One region of the Sphingomonas sp. EU05-FHT14C10 genome, then DNA from elsewhere that is predicted to be linked to it. Evidence: predicted binding sites of a transcription regulator. Region 1 holds the regulator's gene; each other region holds the start of a gene.
What was found. Region 1 encodes LexA, which represses DNA repair genes until DNA is damaged. Its sites were predicted from a motif close to GTTCCNCNCTTGTTCT; they were not measured.
Positions count from the first base shown of each region.

Region 2: the regulator LexA is predicted to act here: its motif matches at 2,933-2,948, upstream of AC3WT0_RS13630 (ImuA family protein).
Region 3: the regulator LexA is predicted to act here: its motif matches at 1,866-1,881, upstream of AC3WT0_RS18940 (S24 family peptidase).

Region 1 covers NZ_JBYTEN010000001.1:165,891-172,442, forward strand. Annotated here, with positions in the region: gene AC3WT0_RS00765 (ComEC/Rec2 family competence protein) at 1-1,830, shown strand, start outside; gene lexA (transcriptional repressor LexA) at 1,824-2,489, opposite strand; gene AC3WT0_RS00775 (molybdopterin molybdotransferase MoeA) at 2,545-3,723, opposite strand; gene moaC (cyclic pyranopterin monophosphate synthase MoaC) at 3,720-4,190, opposite strand; gene trpC (indole-3-glycerol phosphate synthase TrpC) at 4,187-4,960, opposite strand; gene trpD (anthranilate phosphoribosyltransferase) at 4,957-5,958, opposite strand; gene AC3WT0_RS00795 (anthranilate synthase component II) at 5,955-6,539, opposite strand.
Region 2 covers NZ_JBYTEN010000013.1:86,816-93,367, forward strand. Annotated here, with positions in the region: gene AC3WT0_RS13620 (error-prone DNA polymerase) at 1-610, opposite strand, end outside; gene AC3WT0_RS13625 (Y-family DNA polymerase) at 607-2,250, opposite strand; gene AC3WT0_RS13630 (ImuA family protein) at 2,153-2,926, opposite strand; gene AC3WT0_RS13635 (hypothetical protein) at 3,038-4,735, opposite strand; gene AC3WT0_RS13640 (hypothetical protein) at 4,738-6,552, opposite strand, start outside.
Region 3 covers NZ_JBYTEN010000031.1:6,792-13,343, forward strand. Annotated here, with positions in the region: gene AC3WT0_RS18925 (DUF2279 domain-containing protein) at 1-851, opposite strand, end outside; gene AC3WT0_RS18930 (hypothetical protein) at 1,387-1,671, opposite strand; gene AC3WT0_RS18935 (hypothetical protein) at 1,668-1,841, opposite strand; gene AC3WT0_RS18940 (S24 family peptidase) at 1,943-2,614, shown strand; gene AC3WT0_RS18945 (hypothetical protein) at 2,616-2,879, opposite strand; gene AC3WT0_RS18950 (hypothetical protein) at 2,981-3,193, shown strand; gene AC3WT0_RS18955 (NAD-glutamate dehydrogenase) at 3,272-6,552, opposite strand, start outside.

The DNA.
Region 1 (6,552 bases):
GCCGGATGCCTGCTGATCTGGGCGCGCGCGGACTGGGTCGCAGCCCCGGTGCTCGACCGGCCCGGAGTCGTGAGCATCAGCGGGCGCATAGAGCAGGTGCAGGAACTGGCCGCGCGCGATGCGGTGCGCGTGCTGCTCCGCCCCGTAAATGCGCCGACGCTGCCATTCCGCATCCGCGTGAACCTTCCCGCGTCCGATGCGCCGACCGATCTGGCGACCGGGGACATGATCCGTCTGAACGCACGACTGATGCCGCCGCCGCCCTCAGCACTTCCCGGCGCCTATGATTTCGCGCTTGCCGCCTGGTTCCAGCGCATCGGAGCGACAGGGCGATCGTTCGGCCCAGTCGAACGCATCGGCGCGTCGCCCGCCCACGGCCCCGGACTGCGCGAACGGCTTTCGGCGCATATACGCGCGCAGTTGAAAGGCGGAGAGGGGGCGATCGCCGCCGCGCTGGCGACGGGCGATCAGGGCGCTATGCCCGAGGCCGATGCGGAGGCGATGCGCCGATCGGGGCTGGCGCATCTCCTGTCGGTCAGCGGGCTCCACATCACCGCCGTCGTCGGCTTCGCGATGATCGCGACGCTCAAGCTGCTGGCGCTGAGCGAGACGCTGGCGCTGCGCGCCCCGTTGCTGTTGATCGCGGCAGGGGCGGGCGCGCTGGCCGGCATCGGCTATACGCTGCTCACCGGTGCCGAAGTGCCGACGATCCGGTCATGCGTCGCGGCCTTGCTGGTGCTCGGCGGTCTGGCGCTGGGGCGTGAGGCGATGACGCTGCGCCTCGTCGCGGCGGGGGCGATCATCGTGCTGCTCTTCTGGCCCGAAAGCCTGGTCGGCGCGAGCTTCCAGCTGAGTTTCGCGGCAGTGACGGCGATCGTTGCCTTCCACGAATCACGCCTAGCCCAGGCGTGGTTCGCCCGGCGCGAGGAAGGTACGCTGGCACGCGGCGCGCGTATGGTCGCGTCGCTGCTGCTCACCGGCTTCGTGGTCGAAATTGCGCTCGCGCCGATCGCCTTGTTCCACTTCCACAAGCAGGGGCTCTACGGCGCGCTCGCCAACATCGTCGCGATTCCTTTGACCACCTTCGTCATCATGCCGGTCGAGGCGCTTGCGCTGCTCTTCGACGCCGTGGGGTTCGGCGCGCCCTTCTGGTGGTTGGCGGGGAAGGCGCTCGCGCTTCTGCTCGCCGTCGCCCATCATGTCGCGGACGCGCCCGGCGCCATCGCCATGCTGCCTTCGGTCCCGCGCGGCGCTTTCGGCCTCATGGTCGCGGGCGGGCTGTGGATCATGCTGTGGAAAAGCCGGGTGAGAAGCTGGGGATTGGCACCGCTCGCTGCGGGTGCGGCCTGGGCGATCGCAACCCCGCCACCCGATCTGCTGGTGACCGGCGACGGACGCCATGTCGCGATCCGAACACAGGCGGGCGCCGTCTCGCTGCTCCGCCCGCGCACCGGCGACTATATGCGCGACCTGCTGGCCGAATCCGCCGGACTGGACGGCGAGCCCGATCTGCTCGATGCGCTGCCCGATGCGCGGTGCAGCAGGGATGCCTGCATCGTCCGCCTTGATCGAGGCGGGCGCCAATGGCGTATCCTCGCGCTGCGCAGTTCCTACCTGCTACCTTATCGGGCGTTCATCGCGGCCTGCGGCGATGCCGACATCGTGATCAGCGACCGGCGCTTGCCTGCCGGCTGCAAGCCGCGCTGGCTGAAGCTCGATCGCCCCTTCCTTGCGCAAAGCGGCGGCCTGTCCATCGCGCTCGCCAGCGGACGGATCGTCAGTGTCGCCAGCCTCGCCGGCGATCATCCCTGGGTGCGTGCGCGTCAGTAGCGACGCAGCAAGCCCGCCAGATGCCCCTGTACGCGCACCTGATCGGGGCGATAGCGCTGCGGATCATAGGCGCGGTTGGCCGGATCGAGCCGCACCATCGCGCCTTCGCGACGGAAATATTTGAGCGTCGCTTCGCTCTCGTCGACGAGCGCGACGACGATCTGCCCGTCGCGGGCGCTGTCGGCGCGGCGGATGAGCGCATAATCGCCGTCGAGAATGCCCGCCTCGACCATCGAGTCACCCGAAACCTCGAGCGCATAATGCTCGCCCGAGCCCAGCAGAGCCGCCGGCACCGACAACATCTCGCGCCCTTCGAGCGCCTCGATCGGCATACCCGCCGCGATGCGGCCGTGGAGCGGAATCTCGAGAATATCGTTCGCCGCCATCGGCACCGCAGCCTTGGGCAGATTGGCAGGCGGCCTGATCGGCGTGGCTGCGCCGCCGCGCTCGGGCATGCGGATCACTTCGAGCGCGCGCGCGCGATTGGGCAGGCGGCGGATATAGCCGCGCTCGACCAGCGCGTTGATCAACCGGTGAACCCCGGACTTGGATTTGAGGTCGAGCGCTTCCTTCATTTCCTCGAACGAAGGCGACACCCCGTCGTCGGCCAGACGATCGTGGATGAAGCAGACCAGTTCATGTTGCTTGCGCGTCAGCATCGCTCAGTCTCCGCCGGAACGAACGGAGAACGTGTAGGCAACGCCGCGCGTTCCGTCAAGCGATAGCGATATAGTCCACCCGTTCCCCCGCGCCGAGCGGCGGCGCAGCGGCGGCACGCACGATCAGCGCGTCGGCCGAGGCGAGGATTCCAAGCAGGGCGCTGTCGCGGCTGAGGATCGGTTCGATCCGTCCGTCGACAAAGCGCGCGCGCAGATATTCGGCGCGCGGGCCGCCGGCCGGAAGCGCGCTGCCAAGGATCGCAGTGCGCAGCCCGGGCTGCGGATCGGCCGCACCGCCCAGCCGCGCGACGAGCGGCAGCAGGAACAGCATCGCCGTGACGAACGCCGACACCGGATTGCCGGGCAGGCCGAGGCAGACCGTCGTGCCGATCTGGCCGGCAAGCAGCGGCTTGCCCGGCCGCATCGCGATCCGCCAGAAATCGATCTCGGCGCCCGCCGCCGCCAGCGCCGGCTTCACGAGGTCATGATCGCCCACCGAAGCGCCGCCGATCGTGACGAGGATATCCGCGCGCGTCGCCAGTTCGGCAAACGCCGTCGCCAGCGCATCCAGATCGTCGCGCACGATGCGCATGTCGACAATCTCGACCGGCCATCCGTCCAGCAGGGCAGCCAGCATCGGGCCGTTAGAATTGGGCAGTCCTGCATCGCCCGGCGCGCCTGGTTCGACCAGTTCGTCGCCCGTCGAGACGATGGCCACGCGCACCCGCCGGCGAACGGCGATATCGCCATGGCCGCCCAATGCCGCCAGGCCGATACGCGCGGGATTCAACCGCTCGCCCGCCGCGATCAAGCTCGTGCCGACTGCGAAATCGGATCCTGCGCGGCGGATATTGGCGCCGACACGCGGCGGTCCCTCGCCATCGAGGCGCAGAATGTCGCCGTCGCGCGCGGCTTCCTCCTGCACCATCACGGTGTCGGCGCCGTCGGGGATCGGCGCGCCGGTGAAGATACGCGCAGCCTCGCCCGGCGCGAGCGCGGGAAGAGCCGCGCCACCCGCCGCCGCTTCGCCGACCACGCGCCACGGCCCGGGCAACTCGGCATGGCGGATCGCATAACCGTCCATCGCCGACAGATCGGCAACGGGCTGGGTGCGGAGCGCTGGGACGGTTTCGGCCGCCCAGCGCCCGGCGGCGGCCAGCAGCGGCAGCCGCTCGATGCCAACGGGCTCGGCAAGCGCGAGCAGGCGCGCCTGCGCCTCGGCGACGCTGATCATGCGCGCATCCAGTCGCCCGATTTGCCCCCGCGCTTGGCGGCGAGCTGGACAGGGCCGATCACCATCGCGCGGTCGATCGCCTTCGCCATGTCGTAGATGGTCAGCAGCGCGACGGATGCGGCGGTGAGCGCTTCCATCTCCACGCCGGTCTGTCCGCTCGTCCGCGCAGTGGCGGTGACGGCGACGCCGCCGTCGCCGGGGGTCAGTTCAATCGAGACCGAGGAAAGCGGAATGGGGTGGCAAAGGGGGATGAGATCGCTCGTCCGCTTCGCCGCCATGATCCCCGCGACGCGCGCGACCGCAAGCACATCGCCTTTCCTGGCGCTGCCGTCGCGGATGGCGGCGAGCGCTTCCGCGTTCATCGCGATATGCCCGGTGGCGATTGCCTCGCGCGCGGTCACGTCCTTGCCCGACACGTCGACCATGTGCGCCGCGCCCTCGGCGTCGAGATGGGTGAGACGGCTCATCGCGCGAGCAACGCCCGCGTCGCGGCCGCGACGTCCTCCTGCCGCATCAGCGATTCGCCGACGAGGAAGCAGTTGATGCCATGATCGGATAGCCGGCGCAGATCGGCGGGGGTGAAGATCCCGCTTTCGCCGACCAATGTGCAGCCGGCGGGGGCAAGCGCGGCAAGGCGCTCGCTCGTCGCCAGATCGACCGCGAAGGTCTTGAGGTTGCGGTTGTTGACGCCGATCAGCCGCGACTTGAGCGCAAGCGCGCGGTCCAGCTCGGCTTCGTCATGCACTTCGACCAGAACGTCCATGTCTTCGTCGATCGCCGCCGCCTCGATCTCGGCCATGGCGCCGTCGTCAAGCGCCGCCACGATGATCAGGATCGCATCCGCGCCCAGCGCGCGCGCTTCCCCCACCTGCCAGGGATCGACCATGAAGTCCTTGCGCAGGCAGGGCAGGGAGACGGCGGCGCGCGCGGCGACCAGATAGTCGTCATGCCCCATGAAATAAGGCTCGTCGGTCAGCACCGACAGGCACGCGGCACCCCCCGCTTCATAGGCGCGGGCATGCGTCGGCGGGTCGAAATCGGCGCGGATCAGGCCCCTGGACGGGCTTGCCTTCTTGATCTCGGCGATCAGCCCGAAGCCTCCCGCTGTAACCTTCGCTTCGAGGGCGGCGCGAAATCCGCGCGGCGGCGTGGGGGCAGGGCGATCGATACCCGCTGCCTTCTGCCGGGCGACATGATCGCGTTTGGTGGCGACGATCTCGGTGAGCTTGTCGGTCATTCGCAGGTCGCGATCCAGCAATCGAGCAGCGCTTTGGCAAGCCCGCGGTCAATGGCTTCGGCGGCTTCCTCGACACCTTCGGAAAGCGTCGCGGCATGCCCCGCGACGACCAGCGCGGCCGCGCTGTTGAGCAGCACGGCATCGCGATAGGCGCCCGGCTCGCCGATCAGCAGCGCGCGAAGCGCCGCCGCGTTGAACGCCGCATCGCCGCCCCGGATCGCGTCGAGCGGATGGCGGGGGAGCCCGGCATCCTCGGGCACGACGCGATCGTCGCCTTGCCCGCAGGCGCCGATGCGGATCGCGCGGCTCGGCCCCGCGATCGAGAGTTCGTCGAGATTTTCCTCGCCCGCCACGATCATCGCCGCTTCGGCGCCCAGCAGCTCCAGCGCGCCCGCAACCGTCGGCAGATAATCCACCCGCGCGACGCCGATCAGCTGGCGCGTGACGCGCGCCGGGCTGGCCAGCGGCCCGATCAGGTTGAAGATCGTCCTGCGCCCGATCGACCGACGCACGGCGGCAAGCCGACCCAGCACCGGATGATGCGCCTGTGCGAACAGGAAGGCGATGCCGATGTCGCCGAGCGTGGATTCCGCAAGCGCCGAAGCGCGGTCGAGATCGAGGCCCAGCGCTTCGAGCGTGTCCGCCGCGCCCGCCTTGGACGAAGCAGCGCGATTGCCGTGCTTCGCCACCGGCACCCCGCACGCCGCGACGACGATCGCGACCGCAGTCGAGATGTTGAGGCTGTGCGCCCCGTCGCCGCCCGTGCCGCACACGTCGATCGCGCCCGCCGGGGCCGTCACCGGGATCATTCGTGCCCGCAACGCGCGCGCGGCGGCGGCAATCTCTATGCTCGTCTCGTCGCGCTCGGTCAGTCCGGTCAGGAAGCGCGCAATCTCGGTATCCGATGCGCGCCCTTCGAAAATATCGTCGAACGCCGCCGCCGCCGTCGCCTCGTCGAGCGGCGCGGCCGTATCGGGGAGGACGGCGATCAGCGTCATGCCCGTTCCGCCACCGCGATGCCCGCGATCTTCAGGAAGTTGGCGAGCATATCGTGGCCATGCTCGGTCGCGATGCTTTCGGGGTGGAACTGGACGCTGTGGATCGGCAGGCTTTCGTGGCGGAAGCCCATCACGTTGCCGTCGGGCGCGGTCGCATTGACGACGAGCGAGGGCGGGATGTCCTCGACGATCAGCGAATGATAGCGCGTGGCGGTGAACGGCGAGGGGAGGCCGGCAAACAGCCCGGTGCCGTCATGCTCCACCGGCGAGGTCTTGCCGTGCATCAGCCCACCGCGCACCACGCGCCCGCCGAAATGCTGGCCGATCGCCTGATGGCCCAGGCACACGCCGAGCAAGGGCCGCTTCGCATCGGCTGCGGCCGCGACGAGATCGAGCGAGATGCCTGCTTCGTTCGGCGTGCACGGCCCCGGCGAGATCAGGAATGCCTCGGCGCCCGAGGACAGCGCCTGCCCCGCCGAGATCGCATCGTTGCGCACGACCTCGACCTCGGCCCCAAGCTCCATCAGATAATGGACGAGGTTCCAGGTGAAGCTGTCATAATTGTCGATGACGAGGATCATGGCGCTGCCTTAG
Region 2 (6,552 bases), on a different contig from region 1:
GCGGGCGCTGCTCGGGCGTCGCATAAAGCGCGTCGCAGGTGGCGAGCAGCGGGATGCCGGTGCGCCGCGCCAGCGCCTGCTGCCGTGCGAGCCGGCGACGGTCGTCGCCCCGACACGCCATGGTCGCCGCGATCCACAAGGGAGCGTGGCGGGCAAGCCGGCGCAGCAGGAGTTCATGCTCGTCGTCGGCGACGGCGATCAGCAGCAGTTCCTGTGCATGTTCGATCAGGTCGGCGAGGTGGAGCAGGCACTCGCCCTTTTCGGCGCGGCGGTTGCCGAGCGTCAGCAGGCGGGTAAGTCGGCCCCAGCCGTGGCGCGTCATGGGATAGGCGACGATATCGGGCGTGCCGTCGGCAAAGACGAGGCGCGCGCCGACCACCAGCCGGAAGCCGAGATCGCCATGACCCTCGGCCGCAGCCTGCGCACGGGCATCCCTGAGCGCGACATGCGCGCGCACCACGCCTGCCACCGTGTTGCGATCGGCAATGCCGATGCCCCTGTGGCCGAGCGCGATCGCCTGCGCGACCATGTCGGCGGGGTGCGATGCGCCGCGCAGGAAGGAATAGCTGGTCGCGGCGAGCAGTTCGGCAAAGGGAGGCGGCGCGTTCATGCGAACAGGCCGTGGATGTACCAGGCCGGGCTCGTGGTCTCGCGTTCGTAAAGCCCGTGGCGGAACAGCCAGAAGCGGCGGCCGCGCGCATCCTCCACCCGGAAATAGTCGCGGGTGAGCAGCGGACGCCCCGCATGGGGCAGCGGCGGCAAGGGCTCGTCATCCTCCGCCGGGTCGTCGCGCCCGGGCCTGCGCCGGGCGTGCGTGGCGACGGGATCGGGCAGGCGATCGACATTCACCCGCCACCATTCGCCGGCGATGCGCTCGGGGCCTTCGAAGCGCTTCACCTCATGCACCGCGCGGCGCCAGCGGAAGCTGCGCGGCGGCCCGTCAGGCACTTCGGCCAGCACCTCGACCGGCTGGGGCGGATCGAAGAGGTGAAGCGGACGCAGCGGCGGTCCGCCGGCGGGCGGTGCGGGCCAGGATATGGATGCGCCGGCCTCGACGGCGGGCAGCGACAGGGTCTGTTGTTCGGGAATATGCGTGTCGCGCGGATGGAAGCGGCGGACGCGCCCGCGCCCCAGCCGCGCGCTCAGTCGGTCGACCAGCGCCGCCATCGCCTCGCTGCTCAGGCTGCCGCCTTCGAGCTGGAGCTGCGACGGCGCGAGCGGCTCGACCGCCGGCACCGCCAGCCGCACGAGATCGAAGCCGAAGCCCGGATCGATGGGGTCGGCGAGCGTGTCGATGCGTTCGCGGAACAGCCGCGCCGTCAATCCGGTGTCGCGCGTGGGCAGCCCGGTCTCGATCGCGATCTCGCGCACCGCGCCGTCGCTGCGGTAGAAGCGCCCGGCGAAGCGCCGGCCGCCGCCGCGCCGCTCCTCCAGTGCCAGAGCGGCCTCGCCGACGAGATCGTCGAGTATGGTCAGCGCATCCTCGGTCCGCGCGATCGGCTCGGGGAAGCGGCGCTCGAAAAGCAATGCGGGCAGCGCGCGACGTGGCGAGATGCGGCTGTCGGCATGGCCGAGCAGGCGATCGAGCGCCGCCACCGTTTCCGTGCCGAAACGCGCGGCGAGCGGCGCCGAGGGGCGGGCGGCGAGATCGCCGATGGTCTTCAGCCCCGCGCGGCGCAGCGCCGTTTCGGCTTCCTCGTCGAGCTGCAACGCGGCGACGGCGAGGCGCCGGATCGCCTGATCCTCGTCGGCGGCGGGCGCGGTCTGGAAGCGGGCAAGCGCCTGCGCGGCCTCGGGCGTCGCGGCAAGCGCGTGGCGCAGGCTGATCCCGGCCGCGCCGATCCGCTGCTCGATATCCGCCGCCAGCGCCGCCTCGCCGCCGAACAGATGGGCGCAGCCGCTAATGTCGAGCGTCACGCCGTCGGGCGGATCGAGCGCGACCATCGGTGTCCAGCGATCGCAGCCGTCGGCGACGCGTTCCAGCCAGATGCGATCGGCATGGGGATCATGATCGACCGCCGCGAGTTCGGGGACGCGTGCCCGCGCGTCGGCCAACGTCAGCCCCGGCGCGAGGCCAAGGCGCAGCGCCCGCGCGTCGAGCGCGACGACGCGCATCGCGCCGCGCTGCTTCTCGACGAAGGCGATCGGTGCATCAGGCGTGCCGCCGTGCGTCGCCAACCAGCGATTGGCCGGCAGCAGGGGAAACCACAGCGCTAGGAAGCGGCGCTTCGCGGAAGCAGGCACGGTCACGATCCCATTCCAGCAGCCAGCGTCCGCCATCGGGGCGGCCGCGCTGGCGCAACAGTTGAACGTCGAACGCCGGCAAGCCGGGCGCATCGGCATCCAGCGCGAGCGAAGGCGCGGCGGCGATGCTCCAGCGCGTCTGCGCGGCGCTGGGCGCGGGATCGGCCTCGACGCGCAGCAGCAGGGTGGTGACGCCCGATGCGTCCGCCGCCAGCGCCAGCCGCCGGCTTGCCGTCAGGTCGAGCGCGCGCGGGTTGCGCCACAGCTCGATCACCGCCGCGCCCAACTCGGTGCAGCGCACCGCATCGGCGGCGGCGCGCAGCAGCGCCACCGGATCGGGGAGCAGGATCAGCAGCAATCGTGTCGGATCGATCCCGATTTCGGCCAGCCCCGGTGCGTGCAATTGCCCGCCCTGCCGTTCCGCATCCTGCTGTCGCAGCCAGACCAGCGGCGCATCGTCCGGGGCGGCAAGGCGCGCCAGCATCGCCGCGAAACCCGCCGCGCTGCCGCCATCCCCGGGCGTCGCCGCGAACAGCTCGTGCAGCCGCCCACGCGCCAGCCCGCCGCCGATCGCAGCGTCGAGCGACGCATGGCCAAGCGGCGCGCCGCCAAAGTGCGGTCGCTCGGCGATCCGTGCGATTCTTCCCTGCAAGGCGCATGGCGCATTCACCGACTCAACCATCGATATGTTCACTATATGTTCTAGTCTGCCTGTCTGGTTACAGAGTCAAGCAGGCGAGTCGATGCCGGGCGTGCGTGCACGGCCTGGCAAGCTGCGTTCTCAGATGGGCTCTCAGCGTCTCAGCGCGCTGTCCCACGCCAGTGCCGAATTAGCCTCGCCGCGCGCGACGGAGACGCGGCGCGCGATCCAGCGGCGCAGATGCCCCTGATTGTCGCGGACCAGCGCCGGCACGCGGCGGACGACGACGCCCTCGCGCGGCACTTCTTCCTCGAACATGTCGAGCGGCAGCGGCGCGAGGATGCGGCCGCGCGCGGGGTCGTCGTCGGTGAAGCTGCCCTTGCGCAGGTGGAATCCGCCCTTGCCGCCATCGGGCACGGGCACCATCGGGATCCACCAGTCGGGCACGTCCTTCTCGAGCCGATAAGTCAGATCGGCCTCTAGGGGGGTGGTGAACTGTTCGGGCGGCTTGGCTTCGATCGCGCGCTCGCGCGGGTCGCCGGTCGGCCCCTGCACGCGCTTCTCGATCGCCCAGACCATGTTGGCCGTCTCGTCGCGCGCGAAGACGACTTCCTCCAGCGCCGGGCCTTCGACGGCATTGCGCCCGCCCGGCGGCACGAGCAAGGCGCGCAGCGTCCCGCCCGAAGCGGCGCTCAGCGTGAACAGCTCGAAATCGTCGGGGCCGCTATTGCCGTCCTTGACCTCGAACCGTTCGTTGAAGGTGGTGCGGTAGAAGACCGAGCCCATTTCCACCACTGCGCCGCGTGGCACGTCGAGCGGGGCGACGAGCCAGTCGTCGGCATGGACGGTCGCGAAATCGAGGAAGGCGACGCGCGTCAGATCCTGCGGCTGGACCTCGACCATCCCGAAATTGACCTGCCCGTCTTCGAAGCGCCACAGTCGGTTGGCGGGCATGCCGGCATAGCGCAGCCGCGTGGCGTGGACGGTCGCTTCGATCGCCTCTGCGCCAGCGCCCGCCGCGTCGCCATCGACCGCGATCTGTGCGGCATTGTCATGATCGAAGCTGTGCCAGTCGACCGGGCCGCCATCGTGCGCAGGGGCGCGGCAGACGCGCTGATCGGCCTTCGTCCCCGCGCGGACGGCGAAGCTATATTCCAGCCGGTCCTGCTGCCAGCAATCGCCGAGCGCATCGCGGGGCTCGATATTGGCGCGGAACCAGTCGAGCCAGTCGCGCGCCGCCTGCACCGCGCCGGCGCTCGCGCCCGACGCCCAGCTGCCGGTGAAGCTGCTGTCCTCGATCTGCGTCGCAGCGGCCGATCCGTCGACGCCGCCGCGCGCCAGCAGCTTCCACATCGGCGGCACGGGCGCGATCGGGCCGCCGTCGGCCGGCACAGGCAGCGGGCAGGCGGCTGACAGCGCGGCGCGCAGATCGGCCCCGGCATCGGCAAGCATCGCGACGAGCAGCGCGCCGGCCTCGGCCCGGTCGCGCAGCGTCGCGCCGGCGAAGGGCTCGGCTTCGGCCTCGGGCTCGATCAGGTCGCGCTCGACGATCGCGCGCGCGGCATGGCCCTCGGGCGCGAAGGCGGTCATCCGCCGGGCATTGGCGTTGAGCTCGACCGCGACGGGCGTGCCCGCATCCTCGCCGTCAAACTCGCCGAACTGCCACTGGCGCGCGAGCAGCCACAGCGGATCGTGCACGCGCGCGGCCAGCGCCTGCGCCGGCTCGCCGCTGAGGCTCTGCGGCTCCAGCCGCGTCCAGGCCGGCGGGGCGACGATGGGGAAGCGAACCGCCATGGCCGGCGAAAGCTCGACGAAGGCCGCGACGCCTTCCTTCACGATATCCGCGCACATGATCAGTTCTCCTCGACCATGGCGAAGGCGCGCAGCGGCGCCCCCACGAGCGAAGCCTTGAGGAAGGCATCACCGAACTTCGACCAGTCGATCGTCTTCTCGCCCTGCAGCGACCAGCTCTGCGTGTAGATGGCAGGCAGGATGCGCGCGGCGAGCGGAACGGTCTCGAGCGTCACCAGCCGCATCCGCGCCATCTCCATCGTCTCGGTGACCAGATCGAAGACGCGATCGTCGGTCCAGCGTGCGCCGTCGGGCGAGATGCCGAGCAGCATCGTCTGCGGCGGCTGGACGTTGGGCGCGTTGGCGTGGATCGCGACCCCCGCCGTGGTTTCCAGCACAATCCTGGCATCACCCGCCTCGCCCTTGAGCGCGCGGCGCGGAAAGGTCTCGGTCCAGTCGTCGATCACCAGCCCCGCAAAAGCCGCGGGCATCGCGGCGGGCGCATCGGCGACGATCGAGATGACCGCCGCATCGGGGGTCTTCGCATCGTCGGGCAGCGCTTCCGCCACCCAGCGCCCGGCGACGCCGCCCATCTGCATCACCGCCAGCCGGGGCGTGACGCCCAGGCTGTCGCTGAGCATCAGATGGTCGTAGAAGGTGCGCACCTGCGCGCGCACCGTGCCGATGTCGCCCAGATAACGGCGGATCGAAGCCGGCGCGACGGGATCGAGTATGACCTCGAAAGTCGGGTTGGCGTTGGCGATCTGGGGGATCGGCAGGATGAAGTCCGCGCCCATCAGCGCCTGCGCGCGCTGCGCCAGACCCTCGGCATCCAGCGGCGATCCGGCCAGCGCGCCATAGGCCGCCAGCCGGCGCTGCGCCTCGGCATCGGCCAGCAGCGCGGTCTCGCCCAGCTGCGCGCGCGAGACGCTGGGCGTCGCGATGCCGAAATCGGTCATCGCGACCAGCGCCGGGGACAGATCGGTGACGTTGACCGAGGACGAGACGATGAGCGCGGCGAGCGCCTCGCGCCGCTGCGACAACAGCAGGGCTGTCTCGTCGAGCCGCGTTGCAAGCGATGCCAGCGCCGCAGGATCGGGGCCGTAGGCGGGAGGCGCGCCGGGCAGGCAGAAATCGCTGCCGCCCGCCACGCGCGCGCTGGTCAGCACGCGGCGCACCCCGTCGGCGATGGTCAATATGTCGGCGAGCGCGATGTCGCCGGCGGCGAGGCGCGGGTCGGCGGACAGCGCAGGATCGAAGGAAGCGCTGCCGGCGGCGCGGCGCGCGGCCGAGGCGGGATCGTCGCTGAGCGCGACCAGATCGAGCGCGGCGATCGAGCCTGCGGGGATGCGGACGGCGTCGCCATTGTCGGCGAAGCCGATGACGATGCGCGCCGGATCGCCCAGCCGCTCGGCGGCCCAGCCTTCCAGCCCGGGCGCCAGCCGCGCGCGCGGCGCATCGGCATCCCAGGCCCCTTCGCGGCCGATGATCAGCAGGCGGTGCGATACGGGCTGCCCGCCGCGCATTGAGTTGACGAAATCGGGTTCGGGCGGGGCGACGTCGCCGCGGCCCGACGCGTCCATCGTCGCCGAGGCGCGCGCGAGATTGCCCTGCGCCACCTGATGCACGCTTTCGGCGAGCAGCAGATCGGCGACGGCGTCGACGCTCATATCGAGCTTGCGGATCTCGGCATCGACCTTGTTCCAGATCGCGTTGGTCATCGCAGGCCAGGTCGCGCCGGCGGGCATATAGGGGTTGTTCGCCGGCTTGGCGGCCAGCTTGGCCTTGATCGCATCGGGGCCGCCCGGGGCGCGCCACATCTCGACGAGGCGAAGCCCGTCGCAGACATTGGCCGCCGCGATCGCTTCCTGCGCTTC
Region 3 (6,552 bases), on a different contig from region 1:
CAGTTCGCCAGCCGCCCCTTGGTGTCGACGCGCAGCGACGTGTAGGGGAACTGGAAATAGTCGAGCGCAGAATGCGCCGCACGGCCGAAGCGCGATTGCGATTGGCCGAACAGCAGCTCGCCGAGGTTCAGGCCGACGCCGGCGAAAAGATGCTTCTTGGGCCTGATCCCCTGCGCGCGGTCGCTGTTCAGGAAATCGGATGCATAATAGCCGATCTGGAAATCGAGATATTTGAACGGCGTCCGCTCCAGCGTCTCGAACCCCGCGCCCTTCAGCGACAGCATGAAGCGCTCCTGCTGGAAATGCTTCTTGCCCTGATGGCTGTAGAATTCATCGTTGGGCATGATCTCGACCTTGAACGCCAGCTTGTCCTTCAGCCCCGGCACCGTGTTACGCAGCACAGAGAAGCTGGCGCCTGCGACATTCATCAGGACATCGTTCATCGAATAGCCGCTGTCGGCTTCGATCCCGTCCGATATCTCGTTGATCGCCATCAGGCCGAAGGCAAGGATGCCCGCGGTCAGCGCGTCGCCTTCGGAGCCGCCCGTGTTCTTGTGGATGCGCGCGTGGAGTATCTCGGCGATCAGATAGGTGTTGAAGGCGTGGGTCAGCTTGTCCATGCCGATATTGTTGGTGTTCCGGCCGAACCAGCCTTCGTCCCTGAAATGGAAGGATGCGGTCTTCTTGAACAGCTTGGGAACGGTCTGCACGGCCAGATAACCCCCCATGATCGCCAGCTCGGTCTTGACGCTGCCTGCCTGCCTGAAAAATCCGGGATGCGACGCGTCGGTGCGTGGCACATGGCCGGCCGGCGTCGGCTCGCCGGATCTGATCAGTTCCGGCGTCGGCAAGAGGGGCGTCTGTTCTGTCGGGCTATCCGGCGGAAGGGCCGACTCCTGAACCTCGGACTGGGAGCTGGCCAGCGTCCAACCTGCTGGCACACTCAAGGGTATTGCCGTCGTCGGCGAACAGTGGCCGGGGTTGGCCGGGCATGGACCCGGCGGATTGTCGCCGCTCCCTGTTGTCCCGATCGACGAGGTGGGGATGGGGTGCTCGTCCAGGAACCCGGCATCGGCCGGATCGGCCCATGCCGGGGTAGCGGGCAGACATGCGACCAGCGTCAGCAGGCCCCTTGCCCGGCAACAGCGCCCTACCGCCCTGCGGCGCGGCATCCTGTGGGTTCCAACGCGATACTACTGCCTCCCCGACGCCAGCCGGGTTGAAAGGACCGCGGCGAACATCGCGATGTGGTTAATGACAATTTCATATATTTGTCATAATCCGGTCAAGTTGCTCACAGACGAATTTACAGTTGCTGATCATCGAACCGCGCCGGCATCGGTTCCAACGCAGTCGGTGAGGCGGCGGGCAGGCCGGTCGAAGCACCTAATCCTCCACCGTCAGTGCTTCGATCAGGCAGCGCCCGGGCGCGCGTTCTGCGACGGCGATGTCGGCCACGATATGCCCGCGCATGTCGAACTCATGGCATTCGAGTCCCGCCACCAGCGCGTCGATCGCGGCGTCGTCGCCGGCCGCCGAAAAGCTGTGGCGCGCGCCGTTGAAGGTCACGCTCGCCCAGGGCGTCGAGCGGGGCGAGGCGATCGTCACACCGGGCGCGCGCCGCTCCAGTTGCAGGGCGATCGCCGCCGCCGGATCGCGACGCGCGCTCATGCGCGGCGCTCCGCGATGAAATGCTCGATGCGGCGGCAGAGGCGCTCGCCCACCTCGCGCCCGCCGCGCAGATCGCTCACCAGCCGGGGGTCGCCTGCGGCCTCGCGTCCGAAGCGGGTCGCCGGCGTCCCGCTTTCCTTCAGATATTTCTCGATCTTTCTCAGGATCATGCCGTTCTTCCTCCCGCCAGACTCGGAACAAATAGGGAATATCCTATCTCTGGCAGGATTTCCTACTTGTCTAGGATAAATCCTATCTGTATTGGAGCGACATGGACGCAGCCGATCCGCGCGCGGCGCTCGATGCGCTGATTCAGGAAAAGGGCGAGGATTATGCCTCGCTCTCGCGCATGCTCGGCCGCAACGCCGCCTATATCCAGCAGTTCATCAAGCGCGGCACGCCGCGCCGGCTGGCGGAAGAGGATCGCCGCCTGCTCGCCCGCTATTTCCGCGTGGCGGAAACGGTGCTGGGCGGCCCCGTTTCAGGCGGGGGGGCAGGGGCGCCCGCGCGCCCCGGCAATGCAGGCGGGCTGGTGCGCGTGCCGCGCGTCTCGGTCGACGCTTCGGCCGGCCCCGGCGCGATCGCGCATGAAGAAATGACGGTGGGCGCGCTCGGCTTCGATCCGCTCTGGCTGCGCCGCCAGGGGCTCGATCCGGCGATGCTGTCTGTTATCTCGGTGGTCGGCGATTCGATGGTCCCGACGCTCGGCGACGGCGACGACATATTGGTCGATCGCGCCGATGCGGCCGCGCGGCTGCGCGATGGTATCTACGTGCTGCGCGTCGACGATGCCTTGTGGGTGAAGCGCGTGGCGATGAGCCCTGCCGGCCGCCGCTTCACGATCCGCAGCGACAATCTCGCTTATCCCGCATGGCCCGATTGCGATCCCGCCGATGTCGCCGTGATCGGCCGCGTCGTCTGGTTCGGACGGCGGCTGGCGTGATCTAGCGCTTTCGGTCGCTCCACCATACGAGAAGCGCCAGCGCGATGCCGACGCCCAGCCCGATGAGCAGGCCGATCGTCGGCTGGCCGTAAAGCCCGCCAACGAAGGCGCCGGCCAGCGGCAGGAGGGCGAGGGCGATTCCCGCCGATCGGGGGTTTCTGGGCGGCGTGCTGCTCATCCGCGCGGCCATGCCACGCCCGGCGCCGCTGCGCCAGCCGTGCCGCATCGGCACGCTTCGTCCCGCATCGGTACGTCGCAGCGGCATGATGAAGATGCCGTTGACCGCCGCAATTGGCGGGGCAGGCCGGGGCGCTGCGCTCTGGCATGAGGCTTGATTGGCAAGTGCTTCGGAACACGAGGATTTCGATGCCGCATTTGCCTTACGTCGCCAATCGCACTTGCCTGACTGCGGCGACTGAGCTGATCGCCTCGTTCGGCGACGACGCAGGGGAGGAAGCCGCCGCGCGCGCCGACTGCAGCCGCGACATCGGCAATGTCCATCACTTCTGCCACTGGCGCCAGGTCGAGCGCCTGATCCTCGTCCTCGCCAGCGACGAACCCGTCGGCACCGTGCATTGAGCTAGGTCGGCGGTACCATTCTCTATCGCAAAAGAAGAAAAGGCCGGGTCCCGAAGAACCCGACCTTCCCCTGACAACCTAGCGGGAAAGCAGGCTGCGCGCCTGGCCCGCAATCTGCGCGAGCATCGCGGTGTTGGGCGCCGAGTTGCTCCGCGCCCGAACGACGATGTCGTGGAAAGCCGAGACGCGCGGCTTCTGCGCGGCCAGCCAGTCGTCCACCGCCTTCTGCGGATCCTTGCCGCCGATGCGGGCGAGGAAGTCGAGCCGCATCTGCTGGAAGTCGCGCGCCAGCCCGGCGGCGAGCAGGCGTTCCCATGGGTCGGTCGGCCGCAGCCTGAGCGCCGTCGTCTGCGCCCAGTCGAGGCCCAGCGCCTCACCCAGCGTCGTGAAGGCATTGGTCAGCACGGTTTCGGTGACGCCGCTGCGCGCACCGAGCGCCGCGAGCCCGATCGCGCCGTCCATGTCGAACAGCCGTGCGATCCGTGTCGCGATATCCTCGGGCGCGCCCGCTGCCGACAGGCGCTCGGCCAGCGCCTGCGCCGCGCGCTTGCCTTCGTCGTGGAGCAGCTCGTTCACCTTGGCGCCCAGCCGGCCGATGCCGGGGGCAAGCATGTCGACCATCTCGCCGGGCAGCTTGCCCGCCGGCATGGTGCGCAGCAGATCGGCCATCTGCGCGCGCAGACCGGCCGCGATCAGCTCGAACAGCGTCAGGCGGCCAACCTCGGTCATGTCCGCGGCGTCGATATCAGCCCACAGCTTGCCGATGTCGAACAGCCGCTCGGCGGTGACGAACATCGTCGCGATATCGGCCAGCGACGCGCCTTCCTCCTCGGCCAGTTCGAACGGGTCGATCAGGCCCATGCGGTTGACGATGCGGTTGGCGAGCTTGGTCGCGATGATCTCGCCGCGCAGCTGATGCTCGTCGATCGCCTTGGCGAAGCTCTTGCGCATCTCGGGCGGGAAGGCGGCGTGCAGCTCGGGGCTGAGCGAGGGATCGCTCGCCAGATCACCATGCTCGATCGCATCCTGCAGGCCGAGCTTGGCGGTCGACAGCAGCACGGCCAGTTCGGGCCGGGTCAGCCCGCGCGTGTCCTGCGCGCGGCGCAGCAGCTCGTCATTCGCCGCCAGTCCCTCGACCACGCGGTCGAGCCGGCCTTCGGCCTCGAACGTCTCGATCAGGCGGACATAGGAAGGCAGGGCGGCCGCGCCGCCGGTCTCGGCGATCGACAGCGCCAGCGTCTGGAGGCGGTTATCCTCCAGCACGATCGACGAGACGTCGTCGGTCATCCGCTCGAGCAGCGCATTGCGCTGCTCGAAGGGCAGGCGGCCTTCGTTCATCTCGCGGTTGAGCGCGATCTTGATGTTGACCTCATTGTCCGAGCAATCGACGCCCGCCGAATTGTCGATGAAGTCGGTGTTGATCCGGCCGCCGCGGCTGGCGAAGGCGATGCGCCCCGCCTGGGTGACGCCCAGATTGGCGCCTTCGCCGATCGCGCGCGCGCGGATATCCTCGCCGTTGACGCGCAGCCGGTCGTTGGCGGGATCGCCGACCTCGACATTGGCTTCGGAGCGCGCCTTCACATAAGTGCCGATGCCGCCGAACCACAGCAGATCGACCGGGCTCTTGAGGATCGCCGAGATCAGCTCGGCGGGTTCGAGCTCGTCAGCCTCGATATCGAGCAATTCGCGAATGCGGGGCGAGAGCGGGATGCTCTTGGCGCTGCGCGGGAAGACGCCGCCGCCCGCCGAGATGAGCGAGGCGTCGTAATCGGCCCAGCTCGATCGCGGCAGATCGAACAGGCGCTTGCGCTCGTCCCAGCTTTTCGCCGCATCGGGATCGGGGTCGAGGAAGATGTGGCGGTGGTCGAACGCCGCGACCAGCCGGATCGCCTTCGACAGCAACATGCCGTTGCCGAACACGTCGCCCGACATGTCGCCGCAGCCCGCGACCTCGATCGGCTGGGTCTGCACGTCGGTGCCCATTTCGGCGAAATGGCGCTGGACCGAGATCCAGGCGCCCTTGGCGGTGATCGCCATCGCCTTGTGGTCGTAGCCGTGGCTGCCGCCCGAGGCAAAAGCGTCGCCCAGCCAGAAGCCGCGTTCGAGCGCGATCGCGTTGGCCACGTCGGAGAAGGTCGCCGTGCCCTTGTCGGCTGCGACGACGAAATAGGGATCGTCGCCGTCGCGCGCGACGACCTTCTCGGGATGAACCACCTGGCCGCCGACGATATTGTCGGTGACCGAAAGCAGCGCGCGGATGAAGATGCGATAGGATTCGGTGCCTTCGGCGATCCACGCATCGCGGTTCGACGGATCGGGAAGCTGCTTCGGGAAGAAGCCGCCCTTGGCGCCCGTCGGCACGATCACCGCATTCTTGACGCGCTGCGCCTTCATCAGGCCGAGAATCTCGGTGCGGAAATCGTCGCGCCGGTCGGACCAGCGCAGGCCGCCGCGCGCGACGGGGCCGGCGCGCAGATGGATGGCCTCGACGCGAGGGCTGTAAACGAAGATCTCGCGCCATGGCACGGGCGCCGGCAGGCCCGGCACGCGCGCGCTGTCGAACTTGAAGGCCAGCGCTTCCTGCGCCGCGGGCGAGAAGGCGTTGGTCCTGAGCGTCGCCGAGACGACGCCACGGATCAGGCGGAGGATGCGGTCGTCATCGGCGGCGGCGACGGCCTCCAGCCCTTCCTCGATCGCGCGATTGGCGGCTTCGGCGGCGCCTTCGCCCTTGCCGGCGACGGCGGGATCGTGGCGTGCGTCGAACAGCTGGATCAGCCCGGTCGCGACGCCCGGTGCGCGGCGCAGCGCATCGACCACGGTCGCAAGTCCGTAGGACAGGCCGGTCTGGCGCAGATAGCGGAACCAGGCGCGGAACAGCACGACCGCGCGCGGATCGAGCCCGGCCGAGACGATCAGCCGGTTGAAAGCGTCGTTTTCAGACCGGCCCGAGAGCACGGCGGCGATCGCATTCTCGATCACCTCGGCGCGCGCGATCAGCGCTTCGGGCTTCTGGCCTTCGTCGAACTCGAGCGTGAAATCGTGGATATAGCCAAGCCGTCCGCCGTCGAGCGCGGTCGGCACTTCCTCGATCACGCGGAAGCCGAAATTTTCCAGCGCGGGAACCGCATCCGACAGCGGCACCGATCCGGCGCCATTATAGACCTTCAGGCGCAACTGGCGCGCCGCCTCGGCCCCGGTGCGATAAAGGCGCGCATCGCGCTCGCTGGCTTCGGACAGGCCCTGAAGGCGAAGGATGTCGCTCGCCGCCTCGATCGGGCTGACGGCGTTGCGATACTGGATCGGAAAGGCGTTGGCGTAGCGCAGCGCAAGGCGCGCGGCGCGGCCTGGCTCGCCATGCT